3 regions of the Geobacillus stearothermophilus ATCC 12980 genome follow, and region 1 is predicted to be linked to each of the others. Evidence: predicted binding sites of a transcription regulator. Region 1 holds the regulator's gene; each other region holds the start of a gene.
The links. The regulator LexA, encoded in region 1, represses DNA repair genes until DNA is damaged. The targets are predictions, from matches to a motif close to CGAACATATGTTCG.
Positions count from the first base shown of each region.

Region 1 (7,501 bases):
TCAACCGGTTATGGATATGACGATGCGGGCCGCGATACGCTCGATCGCATTTTCGCTGATGTGTTTGGAGCGGAAGAGGGGCTTGTGCGCCCGCAAATCATTTCCGGCACGCACGCGATTGCGATCGCGCTGTTTGGCGTGTTGCGCCCGGGCGATGAATTGCTTTACATCACGGGCGCTCCGTACGATACGCTTGAGGAAATCGTCGGCGTCCGCGGCCGCGGCGTCGGCTCGCTGAAAGAGTTTGGCATTCGTTATCGCAGTGTGCCGCTCACAGCGGAAGGGATGGTCGATTTTCCGGCCGTTCGCGAAGCGATCCATGAGCGGACGAAAATGATCGGCATTCAACGTTCGCGCGGCTATGCGGACCGGCCGTCGTTTACTGTCGAAGAGATCGGCGACATGATTGCATTCGTCAAGTCGATCAAACCGGATGTCGTCGTGTTTGTCGACAATTGCTACGGAGAATTCGTCGAGGAGAAAGAGCCATGCCATGTCGGCGCCGATTTGATGGCCGGCTCGCTCATTAAAAACCCGGGAGGGGGCTTGGCGAAAACGGGCGGCTACATTGTCGGCAAGCGGGAATATGTGGAGGCGTGCGCCTATCGGATGACCTCGCCGGGCATTGGAGCGGAAGTCGGTCCGTCGCTTTACAGCTTGCCGGATATGTATCAAGGCTTTTTCCTTGCGCCGCACACCGTGGGTCAGGCGCTCAAGGGGGCGGTTTTTACGGCGGCGATGCTCGAGCGGATCGGACTAAAAACCTCGCCATCGTGGAAGGCGAAGCGCACGGATTTGGTTCAGTCCGTCCGTTTTGACGATCCGGAACAAATGGTGGCGTTTTGCCAAGCGATTCAGGCTTCCTCCCCGGTCAACGCTCATTTCACTCCGTATCCGAGCGACATGCCCGGCTATGAAGACAAAGTGATCATGGCCGCCGGCACGTTCGTGCAGGGCGCGAGCATCGAGCTGACGGCAGACGGGCCGCTGCGGCCCCCATATGTCGCCTACGTGCAAGGCGGGCTGACGTATTCACACGTCAAAATCGCCATTTGTTCAGCCGTCCACCGTCTGCTTGAGCAACAGCTCATTTGTTTGTGAGAAAATATGACGCATCATTGACTGTTTTCTTGACATTATGGTAAAATGAAGGTATCAAAAGCGAGGAGGAATTGGCATGAGCAGTCATATTCGTCGTTCCATGCCATTGTTTCCGATTGGGATTGTGATGCAGCTGACCGACTTGTCGGCTCGGCAAATCCGCTATTATGAAGAGCACGGTCTCGTTTCGCCAGCGCGCACTGAAGGCAACCGGAGGCTGTTTTCGCTCAATGACATTGACCGCTTGCTGGAAATTAAAGATTTGATCGACCAAGGCGTCAACTTGGCGGGCATTAAACAAATTTTTGCCGCGCGGGAGGAAGGACGCCACCAGCAGGCGGAGAAAGTCGAAAAAGTAGGAAAACCGAAGCTGTCGGACGAAGAACTGCGCGAAATTTTGCGGAATGAATTGCTGCAGGCCGGGCGGTTCCAGCGCGCGTCGCTTCGCCAAGGAGATCTCGCTCGCTTCTTTCATTAATGACGGAACATGATTTCCGAGCCGGGGAGGAGTTTGGACATGGCAAAATATACGCGTGACGACATTTTACACATCGTCAAAGAGGAAAATGTCAAGTACATCCGCCTGCAATTCACCGATATTTTGGGGACGATCAAAAACGTCGAAATCCCGATCAGCCAACTTGAGAAAGCGCTCAATAATAAAATGATGTTTGACGGGTCTTCGATCGAGGGGTTTGTCCGCATCGAAGAATCGGACATGTATTTGTATCCGGATTTGGACACGTTTGTCATCTTCCCGTGGACATCGGAAAAAGGAAAAGTCGCCCGCTTTATTTGCGACATTTACAATGCGGACGGCACGCCGTTTGAAGGCTGCCCGCGCTACAATTTAAAGCGCGTGTTGAAAGAGATGGAAGCGCTCGGCTTTACGGCGTTCAACTTGGGAGCGGAACCGGAGTTTTTCCTCTTTAAGCTCGATGAAAATGGCCGTCCGACGATGGAACTGAACGACCGCGGCGGCTACTTCGACTTGGCGCCGACCGATCTTGGGGAAAACTGCCGGCGCGATATCGTGCTTGAGCTTGAGGAGATGGGCTTTGAAATTGAAGCGTCGCACCATGAAGTTGCCCCGGGCCAGCATGAGATCGATTTCAAATACGCTGATGCCGTAAAAGCGTGCGACGACATTCAAACGTTTAAACTCGTTGTCAAAACGATCGCCCGCAAACATGGGCTGCATGCGACGTTTATGCCGAAGCCGATTTTTGGGATTAACGGTTCGGGAATGCACTGCAACTTGTCGCTGTTTCGCAACAACGAAAACGCCTTTTTTGATCCGAACGGCGATTTGCAGTTGAGCGATACGGCCCGGCAGTTTATTGCCGGCGTGTTGAAGCATGCGCCGAACTTTACAGCTGTCACCAACCCGACGGTCAACTCGTACAAGCGGCTTGTTCCGGGGTACGAGGCGCCATGTTATGTCGCCTGGTCGGCGCGCAACCGCAGCCCGCTCATCCGCATTCCGGCTTCGCGCGGCATGAGCACGCGCATTGAAGTGCGCAGCGTCGATCCGGCGGCGAACCCGTACTTGGCGATGGCCGTGCTGTTGGCGGCCGGGCTTGACGGCATTCGCAACAAGCTCACTCCTCCGGCGCCGGTTGACCGAAACATTTACGTCATGACGAAAGAAGAGCGGCTTGAAGAAGGCATTGTCGATTTGCCGGCCACGCTGCATGAAGCGTTGGAAAACTTGAAGTCCGATGAAGTGATGATTCACGCGCTCGGCAAACATTTATTCGAGCATTTCGTCGAAGCGAAAGAAATTGAGTGGGATATGTATCGGACAACGGTTCATCAATGGGAATTGGACCAATATATGGAACTCTACTGATTCATAAAAAAGCTGCCCCGTTTTTTTCAGGGCAGCTTTTTTATGGGCGCAGGCCGGCACGAGTCAGTCGAACAGGCGATAGACGCCGATCACTTTGCCGAGAATCGTGCAGTCGCGGACGATGATCGGCTCAAGATGGGCGTTTTCCGGCTGCAGGCGGATGTGGTCTTTTTCCTTGAAAAACCGCTTCACCGTCGCCTCGTTGTCTTCCGTCATGGCGACGACGATGTCGCCGTTGTTGGCCGATGACTGCTGGCGGACGATGACGTAGTCGCCGTCGAGAATGCCGGCTTCGATCATGCTGTCGCCCATCACTTCAAGCATAAACAACTGCTCCTCGCCAGCGGCGAGCCGCTTCGGCAGCGGAAAGTAGCCTTCGATGTTTTCCACCGCTGTAATCGGTTGACCGGCCGTCACCTTGCCGATGATCGGCACCGAGATGATCTCCTCTTTTTCTCTCTCCTTGGCCATATCGTTGTCCAAAATTTCAATGGCGCGCGGCTTTGTCGGGTCGCGGCGGATGTACCCTTTGCTTTCTAGGCGCGCGAGATGCCCGTGGACCGTCGAACTTGACGCCAGTCCAACCGCTTCCCCAATTTCCCGCACCGACGGAGGATAGCCTTTTGTTTTTACTTCCTGTTTAATAAACTCTAAAATTTGCTGTTGTCGTTTTGACAGTTTCGTCATTGTTTCACACCTTTCGCCACATCATTTGCCTTCATTATACCATGCGGAAGACGAAAAAACAAACATAGGTTCGAGTTTTTTATTGACACAAACAAATGTTCTTGACTATAATGAAGGAAAGCGAACAAACATTCTAGAAAGGGTGGGGAGAATGGAGAAAACGTTGCTGCACTATGTTTTGTTTTCATTTTTGTTTTCGCTCGTGTTGGCAGGGTTCGTTTACGCCAGCAGCCCGGTCGATAAAAAAGAATACGTGACGATCACGGTCGCTCCCGGCGATACGCTTTGGGGGCTGGCAAAACAGTACGAACAGGAACACCATATGCCGCCTGATGAGTTCATCCGCTGGGTCGTCGATGTCAACCATTTGCCGAGCCCGCGTCTTGCCACCGGTGAACAAATTGTCATTCCTGTGTTAAAATCAAAGCAGGGCGGCTCGGTGGCCGTCAATCAGTGATGGAAAGAAGGGAGTGGCCATGAGGGCGGTCATTTACTGCCGAGTCAGCACGGACAAAGCGGAACAGGAAACGTCACTCGCGAGGCAACGAGATGAGCTCGAGCAGCTGGCGGCCGAGTGTGGATTTGAAGTCGTGAAAGTGATCGCCGAGCAGGCGAGCGGTTATGAAGCCGACCGCGACGGCGTGTTGGAGCTGCTTTCGCTTTGCGAGGAAGGCGAGGTCGATGTGCTGCTCATTCAAGATGAAACGCGGCTTGGGCGCGGCCATGCGCGCATGGCGGTGCTGCATTGCTTGAAAAAGCAAGGGGTGAAAATATACAGCGCCAGCCACCGCGGGGAGATGCCGCTGTCGGAGGCCGATGAGATGGTGTTATCCATCATCGCGATTGTCGAGGAGTACCAAAGAAAAATACATAACGCCAAAATTAAGCGTGGCATGCAGCGAGCCATCGCCAGCGGATACCGACCGGAGCGGAACCTAAGGCGCCGGGGCGAAAACGCCGGGCGCGATCGAATCGATCTGCCGGTTGAGGAGATCGTCCGCTTGCGCGAGCGTGGACTGACGTTTGCCGATATCGCCGCGACGATGCGAAGCTTCGGCTACGAGGCGTCCAAGGCGACCGTCCATCGGCGTTACCAGGAATATATGGACGAGCAACAAAGGCGGCGTTGATCGTGTACTGCGCCTGACCCTAAAGCGGCGAGCGGGCAAAGGAAGCCAAGATGCCATCCTTGCCATCTTCCCGGTTGATCAGATAAGATAAAACAGAGTGAGAATATGGCAGATAGGAGAAGATGATCAATGCTTGCCAAACATAAATTAGCCCGCATCAATGAACTGGCGAAAAAAGCGAAAACGGCCTGCTTGTCGGCCGAAGAGGCCCTCGAGCAAGCGAAGCTGCGCCGTGAGTACATTCAAGCGTTCCGCAAGGCGATGACCGATATGCTCCATACAGTGACCGTCATTGACCCGAACGGCAACGACGTGACGCCGAAAAAATTAAAGGAAAGCCAGCGGCGGCGCTTCCATTAAACGGTCGAAAGAGGGGTGGACCGGAAAATAACGTTGTACAAGCCGATCGATTTTCTATATGATAGTAAATGACACCATGTTAATGAAAGGGAGGAAGACGATGGCGCATTCAATCGAGGAGTTGGCGATTACGACGATTCGAACGCTGTCGATTGACGCGATCGAAAAAGCGAAATCCGGGCACCCGGGCATGCCGATGGGCGCGGCGCCGATGGCGTACACGCTTTGGACAAAATTTATGAATCATAACCCGGCGAATCCAAACTGGTTCAACCGCGACCGGTTTGTCTTGTCAGCCGGGCACGGGTCGATGCTGCTTTACAGCTTATTGCATTTAAGCGGCTACGATGTCACGATGGATGACTTGAAGCAGTTCCGCCAATGGGGAAGCAAAACGCCGGGCCATCCGGAATACGGCCATACGCCGGGCGTGGAAGCGACGACCGGCCCACTCGGCCAAGGGATTGCGATGGCGGTCGGCATGGCCATGGCGGAACGGCATTTGGCTGCTACATACAACCGCGACGGGTTTGAGATTATCAATCATTATACGTACGCCATTTGCGGCGACGGCGATTTGATGGAAGGAGTGGCGAGCGAAGCGGCGTCACTCGCCGGCCACTTGAAGCTCGGCCGTCTGATCGTCCTGTATGACTCGAACGACATTTCGCTGGACGGGGAGCTCAACCTGTCGTTCTCGGAAAACGTCGCCCAACGTTTCCAAGCGTACGGCTGGCAATATTTGCGCGTTGAGGACGGCAACAATATTGAAGAAATCTCCAAAGCGCTCGAGGAGGCGCGGGCGGACCTTGACCGGCCGACGCTCATTGAAGTAAAAACGACGATTGGCTACGGCTCGCCAAATAAAGCGGGCACGTCCGGCGTCCACGGCGCTCCGCTCGGCGCCCAAGAGGCGAAGCTGACGAAGGAAGCGTACCGCTGGACGTTTGCTGAAGATTTTTATGTACCGGAAGAAGTATATGCCCATTTCCGAGAAACGGTGCAAGAGGCCGGTGCGAAAAAAGAAGCGGAATGGAACGAACAGTTCGCCGCGTACGAACGGGCGCATCCGGAGCTGGCCGCCGAGCTGAAGCGGGCGATTGAAGGGAAGCTTCCGGATGGCTGGGAGGCGGCGCTGCCGGTGTATGAAGCGGGCAAAAGCCTGGCGACCCGCTCATCGTCCGGGGAAGTGATCAACGCCATCGCCAAAGCGGTGCCGCAATTGTTTGGCGGTTCGGCGGACTTGGCAAGCTCGAATAAAACGCTCATCAAAGGCGGCGGCAACTTCTTGCCGGACAGCTACGAAGGGCGCAACATTTGGTTTGGCGTGCGCGAGTTTGCCATGGGGGCGGCGCTGAACGGCATGGCGCTTCACGGCGGGTTGAAAGTGTTCGGCGGCACGTTCTTCGTGTTCTCTGACTATTTGCGCCCGGCGATCCGCTTGGCGGCGCTGATGGGCTTGCCGGTCATCTACGTCTTGACGCACGACAGCATCGCCGTCGGCGAAGACGGCCCGACGCACGAGCCGATCGAACATCTCGCTTCGCTTCGGGCGATGCCGAACTTGTCGGTCATCCGTCCGGCTGACGCAAACGAAACGGCGGCAGCATGGCGGCTGGCGCTCGAATCGACGGACAAGCCGACTGCGCTCGTCTTGACGCGTCAAGATGTGCCGACGTTGGCGGCAACAGCTGAGTTGGCGTATGAAGGCGTGAAAAAAGGTGCGTACGTCGTTTCACCGGCGAAAAACGGCGCTCCGGAGGCGCTGTTGTTGGCGACTGGCTCGGAAGTCGGTCTGGCCGTCAAAGCGCAAGAAGCGCTTGCCGCTGAGGGCATCCATGTCTCCGTCATCAGCATGCCATCGTGGGACCGCTTCGAAGCGCAGCCAAAATCGTACCGCGATGAAGTGCTTCCGCCGGCCGTGACGAAGCGGCTCGCCATTGAAATGGGCGCGTCGCTCGGTTGGGAGCGCTACGTCGGCGCCGAGGGCGACATTTTGGCCATCGACCGATTCGGTGCTTCCGCTCCAGGAGAGAAAATCATGGCCGAGTATGGCTTTACGGTTGACAACGTCGTCCGCCGCACAAAAGCGCTGCTCGGCAAGTAACCGGAAAAGCTGCCCTTGCGTTGTTGCAGGGGCAGCTTATTTTTGTGAAAGATGGCTGCGCTTTGGTCAAGTATTTTCGGGGTTGAATCGAGGACAAAGGCTTGTTTGTTGGCGTGTTTGCGGCCGCATGGCCATCGCAAACAAAAATCGACAATGTTAGTGAAAAAACTCGCCGTTAATAGACATATTTTTCCTCTCTCATTTTCTATAATAGAAAATAGATGAACAGAAATGGGGGATGGGGCATGGTCCGCTATTGGATTT
Region 1 is NZ_CP128494.1:1,123,355-1,130,855, forward strand. It holds gene QSJ10_RS05995 (methionine gamma-lyase family protein) at 1-1,101, shown strand, start outside; gene QSJ10_RS06000 (MerR family transcriptional regulator) at 1,178-1,579, shown strand; gene glnA (type I glutamate--ammonia ligase) at 1,619-2,953, shown strand; gene lexA (transcriptional repressor LexA) at 3,017-3,640, opposite strand; gene yneA (cell division suppressor protein YneA) at 3,792-4,097, shown strand; gene QSJ10_RS06020 (YneB family resolvase-like protein) at 4,117-4,770, shown strand; gene QSJ10_RS06025 (DUF896 domain-containing protein) at 4,900-5,130, shown strand; gene tkt (transketolase) at 5,231-7,237, shown strand; gene sirA (sporulation inhibitor of replication protein SirA) at 7,483-7,501, shown strand, end outside.

Region 2 (7,501 bases), 590 kb from region 1:
GCCATCTTTCAAGTTCAGCGACAACGGCGGCATCCTCGCGCAGCCGTTTCTCATACGGCCGCGGCCCGCCCGGTTCCTGCGCAAGACGCAACGCCCTTTCGATGAGCCGTTTGGCCGCTGCCAGCTCCATCGCCGCATGTTGGTTGATATAGCGCGATGGCAAAAGCGACTCGGGCGGCGTCTGTTCATCGACCTCATACATGGATACAAGGCCTTTCAGCCATTCATCGGGCGCGGGGTGGGAGCGGGAGAAGTCATGCAACGCGAAAATCATGTCTTGCAGCTCGGCATCGCTCCGGTCTCCGGTGTAAGCATCAATGACGGCAAAAAAGCGCTCGTTATCCGCCTTTCCATATTCCTCCTCAAGCAGCTCCTCAAGGACGTCCTCTTTCAGCAGTTCGATTTCTGTCTCATCAGCGATGCGAAACGACGGATCCAGATCGAGCAAATAATAATATTTGCGGATGACATCTAAGCAAAACGAATGGAGCGTCGAAATCGAGGCGCGGTTGAGCAGGCTGAGCTGGCGCCGCAAATGGAGCGAATGCGGCCGCTTGGCGAGTTCGCGCTCGAGCGCCTCGCCGATCCTTGCTTTCATCTCAGCCGCCGCAGCGTTCGTAAACGTGACGACAAGAAGGCGGTCAATATCGGTCGCCCCGTCTTCCGCCGTTACTTTTTGGATGATTCGCTCAACAAGAACGGCCGTTTTTCCAGACCCGGCCGCCGCAGCGACGAGAACGTCCCGGCCGCCGGCCACGATGGCTTTCCACTGTTCATCCGTCCACCGGCTTCCGGCCGGCTTCGGGCGAAACGCAACGCTCAAGACTCTCCCCTCCCTTTCGTTATATTCTTCATCACGTCTTCCCCCGTCTGTGGGGCAAGCTTTCGGAATTCGTTGCCGGACAGCGCCTCGTCAAATTGGCATATGGACTTAAAGGCGCAAAAGTCGCACGCTGTTTTGCTTTTCAGCTTGTACGGGGCAATCGATACAATGCCGTCAGCGATTTGTCCGCCAATATCGGCAAACAGACGGCGGACGTGCTGGCGAAGCGCATCAAAATCAGAAGCGCTCGCGACCGAAGACTGAGAATGAATCGCTCCGCTGCTCGTCAGCCTAACCGGCACAATCAGCGACCGCTGCCCTTTTTCCAATTGACTGTCCATCAGCCGGATTGCCTCCACATCGGCAAGCAGCAGACCGCGCATCCGAAACGGCTCAAGAAGTTGTTTCGCCATCTCCGCTTCATCGTCAAGCCACTGCTTCGCCTTCACAATCGGATTATGGACATGGAAATAGAGCACCCCGGCCGGCAGCGCCGGCTGTTTGACAAGTTGCTCAGCATACGTGAGCACAATGTCCAAATAGGTAAGCATTTGCAACGCCAAACCGTAATACACTTCCGTCAAATCAAGCGTTTTGGCGCTCGATTTGTAATCGATGATGCGAAGAAATACTCCTTCGCTGCTTTCTGCCTTGTCAACGCGGTCGATTCGCCCGACAAGCTCCATAACCGTCCCGTCGCGTAGTTGAAAGCGAAGCGGCGGCAAGTCGCTGCCCGGTCCAAACGCCAGCTCGAGCCCGATCGGAACAAAGCCGCTCGCCCGCGCATGCTCGCTCAACACGTGGGTCGTGCGGGCGACAACGTGTTTTAATTTCCGTTTCATATATTCATAGCGAGACGAACTGGACAGCACTTGCTGTTGAATGAGGGGGGCAAGCCGTTCGACCGCTTCATCCGACAGACGCTCGCAATCCGGTTGGGACAGTTCGCCCCAATCAACGTGCTGTTCGCGCAGCCGGTCGGCGATTTGTTTAATGGCCGCATGGAACAACTGGCCGACATCCGGCGCCTCGAGGCGGAAAATGCTTCGCTCCTTCAAGCGCAGCCCGTGTGAAATAAAATGGGCGTACGGGCATTTTTGAAACTGCTCCATGCGCGAGACGCTCGCCTGAATTTTTTTTCCGTACAACCGCCGGCTCCATTGTTTTTTCAACGGCGCGGCTTTGTTTGTATAAAACAGCGCCGACACCGCCTTTTGCACCCTCTCGTTCCATTCCGGGCGGGCGATGAACACGTTGTACACATCCCACCAAAGCGGATCGATGCCATAGTTTCGCTTCCATGCGCGCAGCTGGCTGACCAAATACGTTTGTGTCGCCTGCGGCGCTGTCACAAACGCCTCCGCCTTCTCTTCCGGGGCATCGAACGGATCGTTGCCGCACAAGCGCACCTTCACCTTCGGGAACAGCTCCGACAATTGTTTAATCAGCGGCGATGGCATGAGCGCTTTCCCTTCGCCATCGGCCAGCGGGTATGTAACATACAGCCGTTCGCTTGGACAGGCAAGCGCCAGGTAGATAAAAAACGGGTCGTAAAACAGCTGTTCCCGGCTCCCCGGCGCAAGCGCCACACCGAGTTCGCGCAGCTGCTCCCGTTCGATTTCCGCCATAAGCCCATCCTCTTTCGCCCTGGCCGGAATGACGCCATCGTTGGCGCCAATGACAAACGCATACTTCACGCCGATGAGGCGCGAACGGTCGAGCTGGGCGACGATCACTTGATCGATGGCCGGCGGCACAAGGGAGAACTCAAGCCGGTCAAGCCCGGCCTCGATAATTTTAGCAAATTCGGCTAACGACAACGGTTCCGCTCCGAGCATTTCAACGTATTGGTCAAGCAAATCGATGACCGCGTTCCACACCTGCTCATGCTGGCGCGCTTCCACGAGGCGGCCTTCCGCTTCCGCCTGCGCGCTCATTTGTTCCAGCTTTTTCGGAATCTGCAATTCTTCTAACAAGAGATATAGCGCCGTGCAATACCCGCGCCCGTCCTTAGCCCGGCGCAAACGGCGCTCAAGGCGGCGGAGCGGGGCGGCCAGCGTCTCCCGCCATTCGTTCAACTTGTCCTCAAATTGCCGTTCTTCATCCGTCTGCGGCACATTCAACCCGTCAAGCGCCCGGTAGCGCCGATACGGCCAGCGCTCGCCGCTCGTCCATTTGTCCCCCTTCACCCCATAAGCAAGAACATAGTTTTCGAGTTTGTCGGCTGCCTCGCGCCACATGACCAAGTCACCGTCCAACGGAAAGAGCAAATCCGTCTTCACAGCGCGAAACACCGCCTCATACCGCCAGTTTGTGGAAATTGTTTCCAAAGCAGCGCGCACAAGTTCAATGAGCGGATGATGGTGCATCGGCTCTTTTTCATCCATAAAATACGGGATGCCAAAATCAAAAAACACCGTCTTCACAAGGTCGCGGTACGCCTCCGTTTGGCGGATGACGAGTGCGATGTCGCGATAGCGCGCCCCTTCGTCGCGGACAAGGCGGATGATTTCCCGGGCGACCGCTTCCAGTTCTGCGCGGCGGTTGGCCGCCTCATAAAGGCAGACCGCACCGTCTTCCGCTTCGTAAGGCGGCAGCGGGCGGCGATGAAACTGCGCCTCGAGATGGGCGAGCGCCCCGCTTTGATGACGTCGGTTTTCCGCGAGCACGACCGGCTCTTCAAGCAAAACATCGTTGGCCAAGGCAAGCTCGCGCAACTGGCGGTACGTCTGCGCCGGCAGATAAAACAAGTCGAGCTCGTCCGGCATCTCACCATCATACGGACGGTCGACCGTCAGGCAAACGGTGACCCGCCGGCAATGACGAAGAAGCTGCTCAATCACTATGTATTCTTGCGGGGCAAAATGATGGAATCCGTCGATATAAACATCGGCATCACGCAAATAGCAGGAGCGGGGGATTTGTTCGGCGAGCAGGCGCAAATAATCTTCCGAATCGAGGTAATGGCCGCTTAAGCTCCGCTCGAGCTCTGCATAAACGAGCGCGACATCGCTGAGCTTATCGGCCAGCAGGCGCCGTCCCGGCCGGCTCGGCCCGCTTTCCAGCTCCTCGACACGGCGGCGAAGCTCGTCCGGCGTTAAGCAATACCGCTTGCATTCGGCGATCATCTCATGCAGCTGCTCGACAAAACCGCTTTTGTCCGCCGCGCGGCCAAACAGTTTAAGCTCCTGTTTCCGCTGTTCAATAATTTTGCGAATCATCATTTGCACGCCGACATCGTGGACGTGGTAGCGGTTCATGCCTCCCGTCTCCTGCAAGACGCGCCAGGCGAGGCGGGGGAAGCTGAACACTTGGGCGCGGATCATTCCTCCTGCTCCCTCGGTATGGATTAAGGCGTATTCACATTGAAACGTCATCTGCTCCGGAACGAGGTAAACAATCGTCTTTCCTCTCGGATCTTCCTGCAGCTTGCGGCGGATTTCCGCAAGACACATAGCCGTCTTCCCGCTTCCCGATCGTCCAAGCAAAAAGCGAAGCGACACGGCGATCACCACCATTCGTTTCCTTTATCTTTTCTATTTTAGCACATATGTTCGTATTTGGTAAAGAAAAACTGCCTTCCTTGAAAGCAACCGCTCCCTTAGGCAAAACCGTCGCCGCACCTCGATGCGCCATTTTCTCAAAAATGGAAAGCAATCTCCCGAAACGGCCAATAGCGGAGGTCTACCTTGCCGACCACTTGGCTGATTTTGACGAAGCCGAAATGGCGGCTGTCCCAACTGCTGAGCCGATTGTCGCCAAGGACAAAAATGCAGCCGGCCGGCACCCGCTTTTCTCCCGTCACCTCTTCAAGGGTAAAACCGCCTGTCAGCTTCCCGCTAAGGAGTTGCTGCTTATACGGCCGCAAATACGGTTCATCGACCTGTCGACCGTTAATATACAGCACATCGTTTTTGTACTCGATCCGATCCCCCGGCAGCCCGATGACCCGTTTCACGTAATCTTCCTTTTGATTGGCGTGAAACACGACGACATCAAACCGATGAATCGGGGCAATTTCATAACGGATCTTATTGACGATCAGCAAATTGCCGCTTTGCAGCGTCGGCATCATTGACTTTCCTTCCACCATATAATTGCTGAAAACGAAAAAACGGAGCATGGCGACAAACCCGACAGCGGCGAGCCATGGCCAGCGGCGTCCCCGCTTCTTTCCTTGTTTCCGTTTGGTCACTCCCTGTCCTCCTCGCTGCGTTGTTTTTCCGTCAACGAAAATCTTGCCTCTACTCGTTTTCCCGCATACCAAAGCAGCAGCACAACAACAGCGATCGCCGCCGTACGCAACGGCTGGCGGACAAGCGCCACCAAGTCATACCCGATAAAGCTGATCGTAAAAATCATGATCATCTTTCCAAGCAAGACCGCTAATACAAACTGCTGGCGGCTGATGCGTGACAGACCGGCAACGATATTGACAAGCGCCGACGGGGTGAAAGGAAAGCAATACAGCAAAAACAGCGGCCCGAATCCGTGCCGTTCAATCCAGTGCATAAACTGGCGCACTTTTGGATGGCGGCGGACAAAATGAAAGAAACGCTGCTGGCCGATCTTCCGCGTCAGCCAAAAGACGATGAGCGAGCCGAGCGAAGCGCCAATCCAAGAAATGAAAAACCCTTTCCACAACCCGAATGCCGCTGCGTTCGCCATCACAAACACAACCATCGGCAAAATCGGAAAAAACGACTCGAGCAGCGTCGCCGCAATGCCGGGAAATATGCCGAAGGAACGGTAATGGTCGAGTAAGGAAAGCACGTGGTCGAGCGTGAGCCATTGTTTCAAATTTTCCATATTCATCGTTCTTTCTCCATTCAAATGCCGTTTATATTTTTATTTTACACGCTCGGCCGCGCAATTTGAACTTTTGCTTGTGAAAACCCATTTTTTATCATGGCGGTTATTCCGTCACATGCTTTTCTTGCTGCATGCGATATATGTATTGCAGTTTGCGCTCTCTCGCCTCCATTCGCTCCGACAGTTTCGTCCGCAGCTGGGCTGTTCGGTGCAATTGGTTGATGAAAGATTTGCAGGACACATCGAGGACAACGCTTTTCCCGTTGCGGAAGTATACAACCGTCCGCTCATATTTCGCAGGCTCATACCGATAGACATGCATATGCGACAGCCAAACACAGCAGGAATCTTTCGGGGAAGCGGTGGGAAAGAAGTAAATTTCGTTGGACGGTTCAATGGCGATCGGCGCTTTGTGGGTGATGCCGATCACGGCCTTTGTTCCCTCTTTTCTGCCTTGAAAGCTGCAGCCATAATAATCGCAGCTATGTCTAATAATGTCGAGGGGCGTTTGTTTGACAATGTACTCGCCATCTTCCTCGACGACCTTTGCATACAGGTCATTGTTCAACAAATAAGGGAGAATCGCCATCGTATAACGGCTCACGACGAAATGGTTTAGGATGATAAATTCATTTACTTTCATCGTCTCATCTCCTCTCAACGAACTCACCACTCCTATCATACCACCAATAGTTATATTTTTCTATATTTTTAAAAAAGCCAGCGTTTTTTTGCGCAAAAAATCCCATGACGATCGTCATGGGCATTGTCAGGAGTTTTCAAACGTCTGGCCGATTTCTTTCATTGCTAAATACTCGTTCGCTTGCTCGAGCGCCGTATGTTCGCCGACCGAATCGCCTGCATACGTTTCCTCGTTCATCCACGATTGTTCAAAATGGAGATCGGTGCTGACGCGGAATTCGGCAGGGATTAGCTCCGGCAGACTATCTTTTTTCTTTTCCATTTCATCGCCTCCCTCCGTCTATAGAGTGCGCCAGCTTTTTCCTTTTATACGCAAAAAAGCCCGGTCAAACCGGGCTTCCGTCGATATACGGCAATAGCCGCCGTCAAGCGGTCGTAAACTGCTCCTCTTCCGTCGATCCTTTCAAGGCGACGGTGGATGCTTGACCGCCGGAGATGACTTGGGCGACTTCATCAAAATAGCCGGTGCCGACTTCGCGTTGATGGCGCGTTGCAGTGTAGCCATATTTTTCAGCGGCAAATTCTGCTTGCTGCAGTTCGGCGTATGCAGCCATGCCGCGTTCTTTGTAGCCGCGCGCCAGTTCAAACATGCTGTAGTTGAGCGCGTGGAATCCAGCCAGAGTAACGAACTGGAACTTGTACCCCATTTTGCCGAGCTCTTGCTGGAATTTGGCGATCGTTTCATCGTCCAATTTTTTCTTCCAGTTGAACGACGGTGAGCAGTTATAGGCCAGCAGCTTGCCCCGCCCCGGCATCAGCCACGATCGGAACAAAGTAGTCGATGTCTCCACTACCTTCCAAATATTGAATTTGATCAGCGCGCTGCAACGCCTGATTAATGCGTTTGACGACGTGCGGAACACTGTTGGACGGATACAAGCTTTGGTCCGGATACATTTGCCCGGCGAGGTTGGCGTCGGCTGCCACCTGCCATCCACTTAAATAAATGGCTTTCAACCCGGCTTTCACTTGTTGCACGGCCTGATTCCCCGTCAACACACCAAGCGCGTGGACATAGTCTTCGGTATGGAGCAGTTTCCATAGTTTTTCTGCGCCGCGCCGAGCGAGCGTATGCTCAATATCGATCGAGCCGCGCAGTTTAATGACATCTTCGGCGCTGTACGGGCGGACGATCCCTTTCCAGCGCTCTTCATTTTTCCAGCT
Region 2 is NZ_CP128494.1:537,840-545,340, reverse strand. It holds partial or broken gene addA (helicase-exonuclease AddAB subunit AddA) at 1-823, opposite strand, end outside; gene addB (helicase-exonuclease AddAB subunit AddB) at 820-4,326, opposite strand; gene lepB (signal peptidase I) at 4,464-4,946, opposite strand; gene QSJ10_RS02980 (TVP38/TMEM64 family protein) at 5,015-5,638, opposite strand; gene QSJ10_RS02975 (competence protein ComK) at 5,739-6,278, opposite strand; gene QSJ10_RS02970 (hypothetical protein) at 6,405-6,599, opposite strand; partial or broken gene QSJ10_RS02965 (hypothetical protein) at 6,703-7,501, opposite strand, start outside.
Region 2: a site for LexA is predicted at 4,367-4,380, ahead of addB (helicase-exonuclease AddAB subunit AddB). Genes of this name have one in related genera too.

Region 3 (7,501 bases), 1.4 Mb from region 1:
GACAACGCCGTCAAACAGCCACACCGCCGTCATCGCGGCGAGGAAAAAGAAAAATCCGAGCACAAAGCTGGCGTAAAACGGAAGCAAGATGATCGCCAGCCATTCTTTCCATGTCGCTTCTCCGTTGCGGATCGACAGAAACGCCCAAAGCGCCAGCGGCATGCCGAGCGTGCTTAACATGCCGGACGGCCAAAACGGTGTCAGCGCAAAAGCAAGCGCCGCCCCGACGCGAATGAGCCATGATTCCGGTGAAGACAAAAAGTGGCGCCTGAGCAGCCAATACATGCCTAAAAAGGCGAATACCCTCGTGATCGTTTGGCTGATGGCGTACGCCACCATGGAGGGAAACAAAGCGTGCAGCCACACGATGCCGCTGAATTCAGTGCCGAAGGCGTTGCGCGGCAACCCGTTGATCACTTGCGGAATCACGGCGTCAAGCGGGCCAAACAATTGTCCACTTCGGGCAAGCACGCGGTACCAGGCGATGTTTGAGTCCATATTGTCATGGACACGAATGTGAGCATGCTCGCCGAGAAGGTAAAGCGGGGAAAGATAGAGCGCTAAGATAAGAAAGGAAGCGGCGATGGCCCTGCGTTCAATCTGTTTCACTTGTTGCTCCCCCTTTTTGGACAGGTGTAGCATTGGCAACACGGGACATTATACATTATAAACTGTAGATGAGCATTTTTCATTACAATAATTTCCATGGTTAGAGAGACAAACAGGGTACCCCTTACGCGATACGGAGCTGTTTTTTGATCACATCAATGGGAATATCTTGCTTTGCGGCGTCATAAATGAACTCGACGACGCTGTGGTCTTTCCGCGACCGAAGAAGCTCCAGCCCGGTGGAGAGGTTTTGTCGGGATTCGGCGATGCTGTACACGCAGGCCAAGAGCACCACCGCCCAATACCGTTTCACCGCCCGAATGTGGCGAACGCGGTATCCATCCAGCTTCAGTTGATCTTTCGCCTGCCGGAAAAAGCACTCGATCGTCCAGCGCTGGGCGTAGTAACGCAAGATGTCTTCGTCCCCGAGTTCCCGGTCGGTGCTCAAGATGCAATGAAGATGTTCCGGCGCCATCGGCTGATCCGCCTTCCAAGCCAGCAGCACCACCGCGTCATCGAGGCCATGGATGGCCCCCTCATAGCGATACACGCGATAACGCTCCTGCCCCACCGTGACGAGGCGGGTGTCTTTGGACTCGATATAGCGGGCAAACTGCTTGGCTTGGATGGCGATGCCTTTCGGGTAGAGAATCCGGTTCGTCTTGAGCATCGCGATGACATGGAATCCCTGTTTCAGACAGGCTTCGATGAGCTTTTTGGACGGATACCACGAATCCATGAGCACATACACCGGCTGAGCCCGCTTCACCTTGAGCGAGGAAAGCATCTCGATCGCCAGGTCGATCTTGCTTTTTCCCGCTTTCTTGTCATACAGGCGGAACGCAAATGGGAACGCCTGCGTGAAGGTGTGCACCATCAGCCAAACGAGCGAATGCCCCCAGACCGATTGATGATCTTTATGCGAGTAGTGCCAGTCGCACCCTTGAATGGCGTGCACAGCCCGTGACGAAGGCTTTGTTTTTTGGCAAATCGTATCATCAATCGAAACAAAAAGGGGTTGATTCTTCCGTTTGGCCAGTCGTTCGACCTGGGAAAGGATCTACTCTTGAAGCTTCCCAAGCAGCCTTTCCTCGTTCCAAGGGCTTTTCGTGAAAAAGTGACGGAGCGTCGTTCGATGATTCTGATGAAAGCTCCAGTAATGAATATCAGTCAATGTTCCCGAGAATCCCTTGGTGGTCAAGGCATCGACAATATGAATGAGATGCTTGATGACCGGTTTGGAAAGCTGCAGCGTCAACCCCAGCGTGAAGAAAAACTTGTGGATTCCTTGGTGATGTGCTAATCTATTCATGAGACATGAACCTCCTTGTGGATAGTTGGTGGTACATCTATTCTAACCAAGGAATCCGGTTCATGTCTCCTTTTTTGTTTAGTTGTCAATTTATGTCAGTGAATTTGCTCATCTACAGATTATAAAGAACGATGATTAAAAAAGAATGAAAAAAGAGTAAAGAAGCAGTGAAGAGAAGGAAAAGGACGGATCATAAGGAAGGACAGAAAAAACGCCCTGCCTAAGGCAGAGCGCACGATAAACTCGTTGCCTGTTTGGTGGGGCTGATTGTGCCTTTGCACGGTTAGACAAACAAGTTCATCACCCGCCCGAGGCCGCGCCGTTTCCGCTTCGGTTCTTCGGACGGATTGTGCGGGGCGGGCGGCTGGTGATTCAGCTGTTGCTCGAGGCGGGCAACGAGCTGTTCCAAGGCGGTCAGGCGGGCGGTGATTTCTTCCATCTCCCGTCGGTGGTGCAGCAATTGAACGGAAACGACGTCATCCGCTTTTTGTTCCAGTTGCTGCTCGAGTTGATCAAGGCGCAGGGAGACGCGGCTGATTTCCGGTCCGACATATTCTTGAAACAGGGCATGAATAGGAACGTTCGGCGGCGATGTTGAAGGACGGCTAGGGGCCGGCGGTGTTTTCGGTTCTGCTTTCGGCTGCGTTTCCAGCGCGGCGCCTTGTTCAAATTTGACCCGCTCAAGCAGGGCGATCGTTTTTTCGTCAAACAAGTAGTGGCCGGCTTCATTTTTTTGCAGCGGAATGTTGTATTTCCGCACCCAGCGCTGGATCGTTTTTGGCGACACTCCGAGACGGGCGGCAACGTCGGGTGTTTTTAACTCCATCGTTCCACTCCTCCTTTTTTGTCTTCTTCTATATCCCTTTTTTCATTGGCATAAGAAATCCTGCCCGGGCGACAAAACTAGTGTCCATTCGGCAAAGAAAGTGGAAAACAGCGCAAATTCGCCATTCAGGCAAAAAAGATGGCGGCAGGCATGGGATTTGTCCCAGTCATTTGGTAGAATAGAAGATAAAGAATGGGGAACGAAGCGAGGGGGAAGGCGGATGGCAACTTGGGGATTGGAATGGTTGGAAGGCGTCGCCGATGTGTGGCGGCAGCCGCTCTTGTATTACGGCCTGCTGTTGGCCTGGGGTGCCGGCTGGCGGCGGGTGAAGCGGGAGCGCCGCGATTTTCATGTGCGCGTCTATCGGCTGGGGCAAGAATGGCGTGGGCTTTGGACGTGGGGATGGGTTGCGGGCGCTGTGCTGTCTGTCATTGCGTCCGGCATCGGGCTCGCGTTGCCGCCGGATGCGGTGTGGGCGGTGACGGGGTTGACGATCCTGCTTGGCCTGACGATGGAGGCGCGCCTCCTTTCACCGGCTTATACAGTGGGCGGAGCGCTCGTCTTGCTCGGCTTGGCGGGGCCAAGCGGACTTGCCGCTCATCTGTTGTCAGACGGTGCGGCGGATGGAGGGGCGCTTGCCGCCCTGCTTGTGTTGTTGCTGTTGGCGGAAGGATGGCTGATTCTCCGCTCGCGAAATGGGGCGGCCTCGCCGCAGCTTGCGAGAAGCAAACGTGGAATGATTGTCGGCATGCAGTGGACGCAACGGTTTTGGTTTGTGCCGGTCGTGCTGCCGATATCCGACGGCGCGTTGCCGTCGGTTTCGTGGTGGCCGCTCATTCCAGCTGGGGACGGCTATTCGTTTTGGCTTGTGCCGTTTCTTCTCGGCTTTTCGCAGCGCCGGCAGCACGTGCTGCCGGCGGAAGCAGCTCGTGAAGAAGGGCGGCGCGTGCTTCGCCTCGCTTGGCTTGTCGCCGTGCTGGCCGTCTTCGGATTATGGCATCCGTTGCTAGGGGCTGCCGCAGGAGCTGCAGCCATCATTGGGCGGGAGTGGATTGCCTTTTCCGGTCACCGCGCCGACCGCGCCCGCCCGCCCCGGTTTGCCCGCCATCCGCAAGGCGTGGTGATCGTCGGGGTGCTCCCGAATTCCAAAGCGGAACAAATGGGGTTAAGCATTGGTGAAGTGATTGTAAAAGCGAACGGCGTTCCAGTGCAGACTGAGGCCGAGTTTTACGAGGCGCTCCAGCGCAACCGCGCGTTTTGCAAGCTGGAAGTCATCAGCCATAACGGCGAGATCCGCTTCGTTCAAGGAGCGGTGTATGAAGACGGCCACCACGAACTTGGTCTGCTGTTCGTTCATCAACGAGGCTCTTCGGCGTCCGAAGCTGTGTCGTAAAGGAGACTAGACGTATGTGGTTTCTCGCGGCCCTTATCATCCCGTGCCTTTTGTTGCTGCTGTTTGCGCGGGTGACGTACAACCGTTACATTGCGTTGTTGTTGACCGTTGCCTTGCTTGTCGCCTCGTATGCCAAAGGGTATACGGACGAGCTGCACGAAATCGTCGCCGACATCGCCTCGACGATTGCCGGTTTTCTGTTGGCGGGGCGAATGTTGGACAACTTAAAGAAATGACAGAGAAGCGGACCCATCTGCAGCGGTCCGCTTTTTTATCTATGCAGCTGGAAGCGGCCTGACGGAATGGAAATCGCTGTGCAGGTTGGAACGAATACCAGTTCGCATTTTTTGTGCATCTGCGCAGAGGATATGATACAATGGGGAAAGATGGATTGAAGAAGGAGGCGAAACGGTGGAGGGCCGTTTTCAATTAGTGTCGCCGTACGAACCGCAAGGCGATCAGCCGCAGGCGATCGCCAAGCTTGTGGACGGCTTGCAGCGGGGTGTGAAACATCAAACGCTCCTTGGGGCGACGGGGACGGGCAAAACGTTTACGATCTCGAACGTGATCGCCCAAGTCAACAAGCCGACGCTTGTCATCGCCCACAACAAAACGCTCGCCGGTCAATTGTACAGCGAGCTGAAAGAGTTTTTCCCACACAACGCCGTCGAATATTTTGTCAGCTATTACGATTATTATCAGCCGGAAGCGTACGTGCCGCAGACGGATACGTACATTGAAAAAGATGCGAAAATCAACGATGAAATCGACAAATTGCGGCACTCGGCAACGTCGGCGTTGTTTGAGCGCCGGGATGTCATCATCGTGGCCAGCGTCTCATGCATTTACGGCTTAGGGTCGCCGGAAGAATACCGCGAGCTTGTCGTTTCATTGCGCGTGGGGATGGAAATCGAGCGCAACGTGCTGCTGCGGCGGCTCGTTGACATCCAATACGACCGCAATGATATCGACTTTCGGCGCGGCACGTTCCGCGTCCGCGGCGATGTGGTCGAAATTTTCCCCGCGTCGCGCGATGAACATTGCATTCGCGTCGAATTTTTTGGCGATGAAATCGAGCGCATCCGCGAGGTGGACGCCTTGACGGGCGAAGTGCTCGGCGAGCGCGAGCATGTCGCCATTTTCCCGGCGTCGCACTTCGTCACGCGCGAGGAGAAAATGCGGCTCGCCATTCAAAACATCGAACAAGAGCTTGAGGAGCGGCTCGCCGAACTGCGCGCCCAAGGAAAGCTGTTGGAGGCGCAGCGGCTGGAGCAACGGACGCGCTATGATTTGGAAATGATGCGCGAGATGGGCTTTTGTTCCGGCATCGAAAACTACTCGCGCCATTTGGCGCTGCGGCCGCCGGGATCGACGCCGTATACATTGCTTGACTATTTTCCGGACGATTTTTTGATTATCGTCGATGAGTCACACGTCACCTTGCCGCAGCTGCGCGGCATGTACAACGGCGACCGGGCGCGCAAGCAAGTGCTCGTCGACCACGGCTTCCGTCTGCCGTCGGCGCTCGACAACCGACCGCTCACGTTTGAAGAGTTCGAGCAAAAAATCCATCAAATTATTTACGTCTCGGCGACGCCGGGGCCGTACGAGCTCGAGCACAGCCCGGGCGTTGTCGAACAAATCATTCGCCCGACCGGGCTTCTTGACCCAACGATCGACGTCCGTCCGACAAAAGGACAAATCGACGATTTGATCGGCGAAATTCATGAGCGCGTCGAGCGGAATGAACGGACGCTCGTGACGACGCTGACGAAAAAAATGGCGGAGGATTTGACCGATTATTTAAAAGAAGCGGGGATCAAGGTGGCGTATTTGCATTCGGAAATTAAGACGCTCGAGCGCATTGAAATCATCCGCGATTTGCGGCTCGGCAAATACGATGTACTGGTCGGCATCAACTTGCTGCGGGAAGGATTGGACATTCCGGAAGTGTCGCTTGTCGCCATTTTGGACGCCGACAAAGAAGGGTTTTTGCGTTCGGAGCGCTCGCTCATCCAGACGATCGGCCGGGCGGCGCGCAACGCGAACGGCCATGTGATCATGTACGCCGATACAGTGACGAAATCGATGGAAATCGCTATTCAAGAGACGAAGCGGCGCCGCGCGATTCAAGAAGAGTACAACCGAAAGCACGGCATCGTGCCGCGCACGGTGAAAAAGGAGATTCGCGACGTCATCCGCGCGACGTATGCGGCGGAAGAGACGGAGATGTACGAGGCGAAGCCGGCGGCAGCGATGACGAAACAAGAGCGGGAAGAGCTGATTCGAACGCTCGAGACGGAGATGAAAGAGGCGGCCAAAGCGCTCGACTTCGAGCGGGCCGCCCAGCTGCGCGACGTCATTTTCGAATTGAAAGCGGAAGGATGATGGCCGGGTGAACGGAATGGAGAAAATCATTGTCAAAGGGGCGCGCGCCCACAACTTGAAAAACATTGACGTTGAAATCCCGCGCGGCAAGCTCGTCGTCTTGACCGGGCTGTCCGGGTCGGGGAAGTCGTCGCTGGCGTTTGATACGATTTACGCGGAAGGTCAGCGACGCTACGTCGAATCGCTGTCGGCGTACGCCCGCCAGTTTTTAGGGCAGATGGAAAAACCGGACGTCGATGCGATTGAAGGATTGTCGCCGGCCATTTCGATCGACCAAAAAACGACGAGCCGCAACCCGCGCTCAACCGTCGGCACGGTGACAGAAATTTACGATTACTTGCGGCTTCTATTCGCCCGCATCGGCCGCCCTGTTTGTCCGACGCACGGCATTGAAATCCAATCGCAGACGATCGAGCAAATGGTCGACCGGCTGCTTGCTTACCCGGAGCGGACGAAAATGCAAATTTTGGCGCCGATCGTCTCGGGAAAAAAAGGGACGCACGCCAAGACATTGGAGGATATTCGCAAACAAGGGTATGTGCGCGTTCGCATTGACGGTGAGATGCGCGAGTTGACGGAGGACATTGAGCTGGAAAAAAACAAAAAACATTCGATTGATGTCGTCGTCGACCGGGTTGTCATCAAGGACGGCATCGCATCAAGGCTTGCCGATTCGTTGGAGACGGCGCTGAAGCTCGCCGACGGCAAAGTGGTCGTTGACGTGATCGGCGAGGGGGAGCTCTTGTTCAGTGAAAAGCACGCTTGTCCGTACTGCGGCTTTTCGATCGGGGAGCTTGAACCGCGCCTCTTTTCGTTCAACAGTCCGTTCGGCGCCTGCCCGGACTGCGACGGGCTCGGGGTGAAGCTCGAAGTGGATCTCGATTTGGTCATCCCGAACGATGAGCTGACGTTAAAAGAACACGCCATCGCTCCGTGGGAGCCGCAAAGCTCGCAATACTACCCGCAGCTGCTC
Region 3 is NZ_CP128494.1:2,486,416-2,493,916, reverse strand. It holds gene QSJ10_RS13640 (DUF6044 family protein) at 1-609, opposite strand, end outside; partial or broken gene QSJ10_RS13635 (IS701 family transposase) at 734-1,921, opposite strand; gene QSJ10_RS13630 (MerR family transcriptional regulator) at 2,205-2,747, opposite strand; gene QSJ10_RS13625 (PDZ domain-containing protein) at 2,968-4,140, shown strand; gene QSJ10_RS13620 (CsbA family protein) at 4,155-4,376, shown strand; gene uvrB (excinuclease ABC subunit UvrB) at 4,552-6,528, shown strand; gene uvrA (excinuclease ABC subunit UvrA) at 6,545-7,501, shown strand, end outside.
Region 3: a site for LexA is predicted at 4,468-4,481, ahead of uvrB (excinuclease ABC subunit UvrB). Genes of this name have one in related genera too.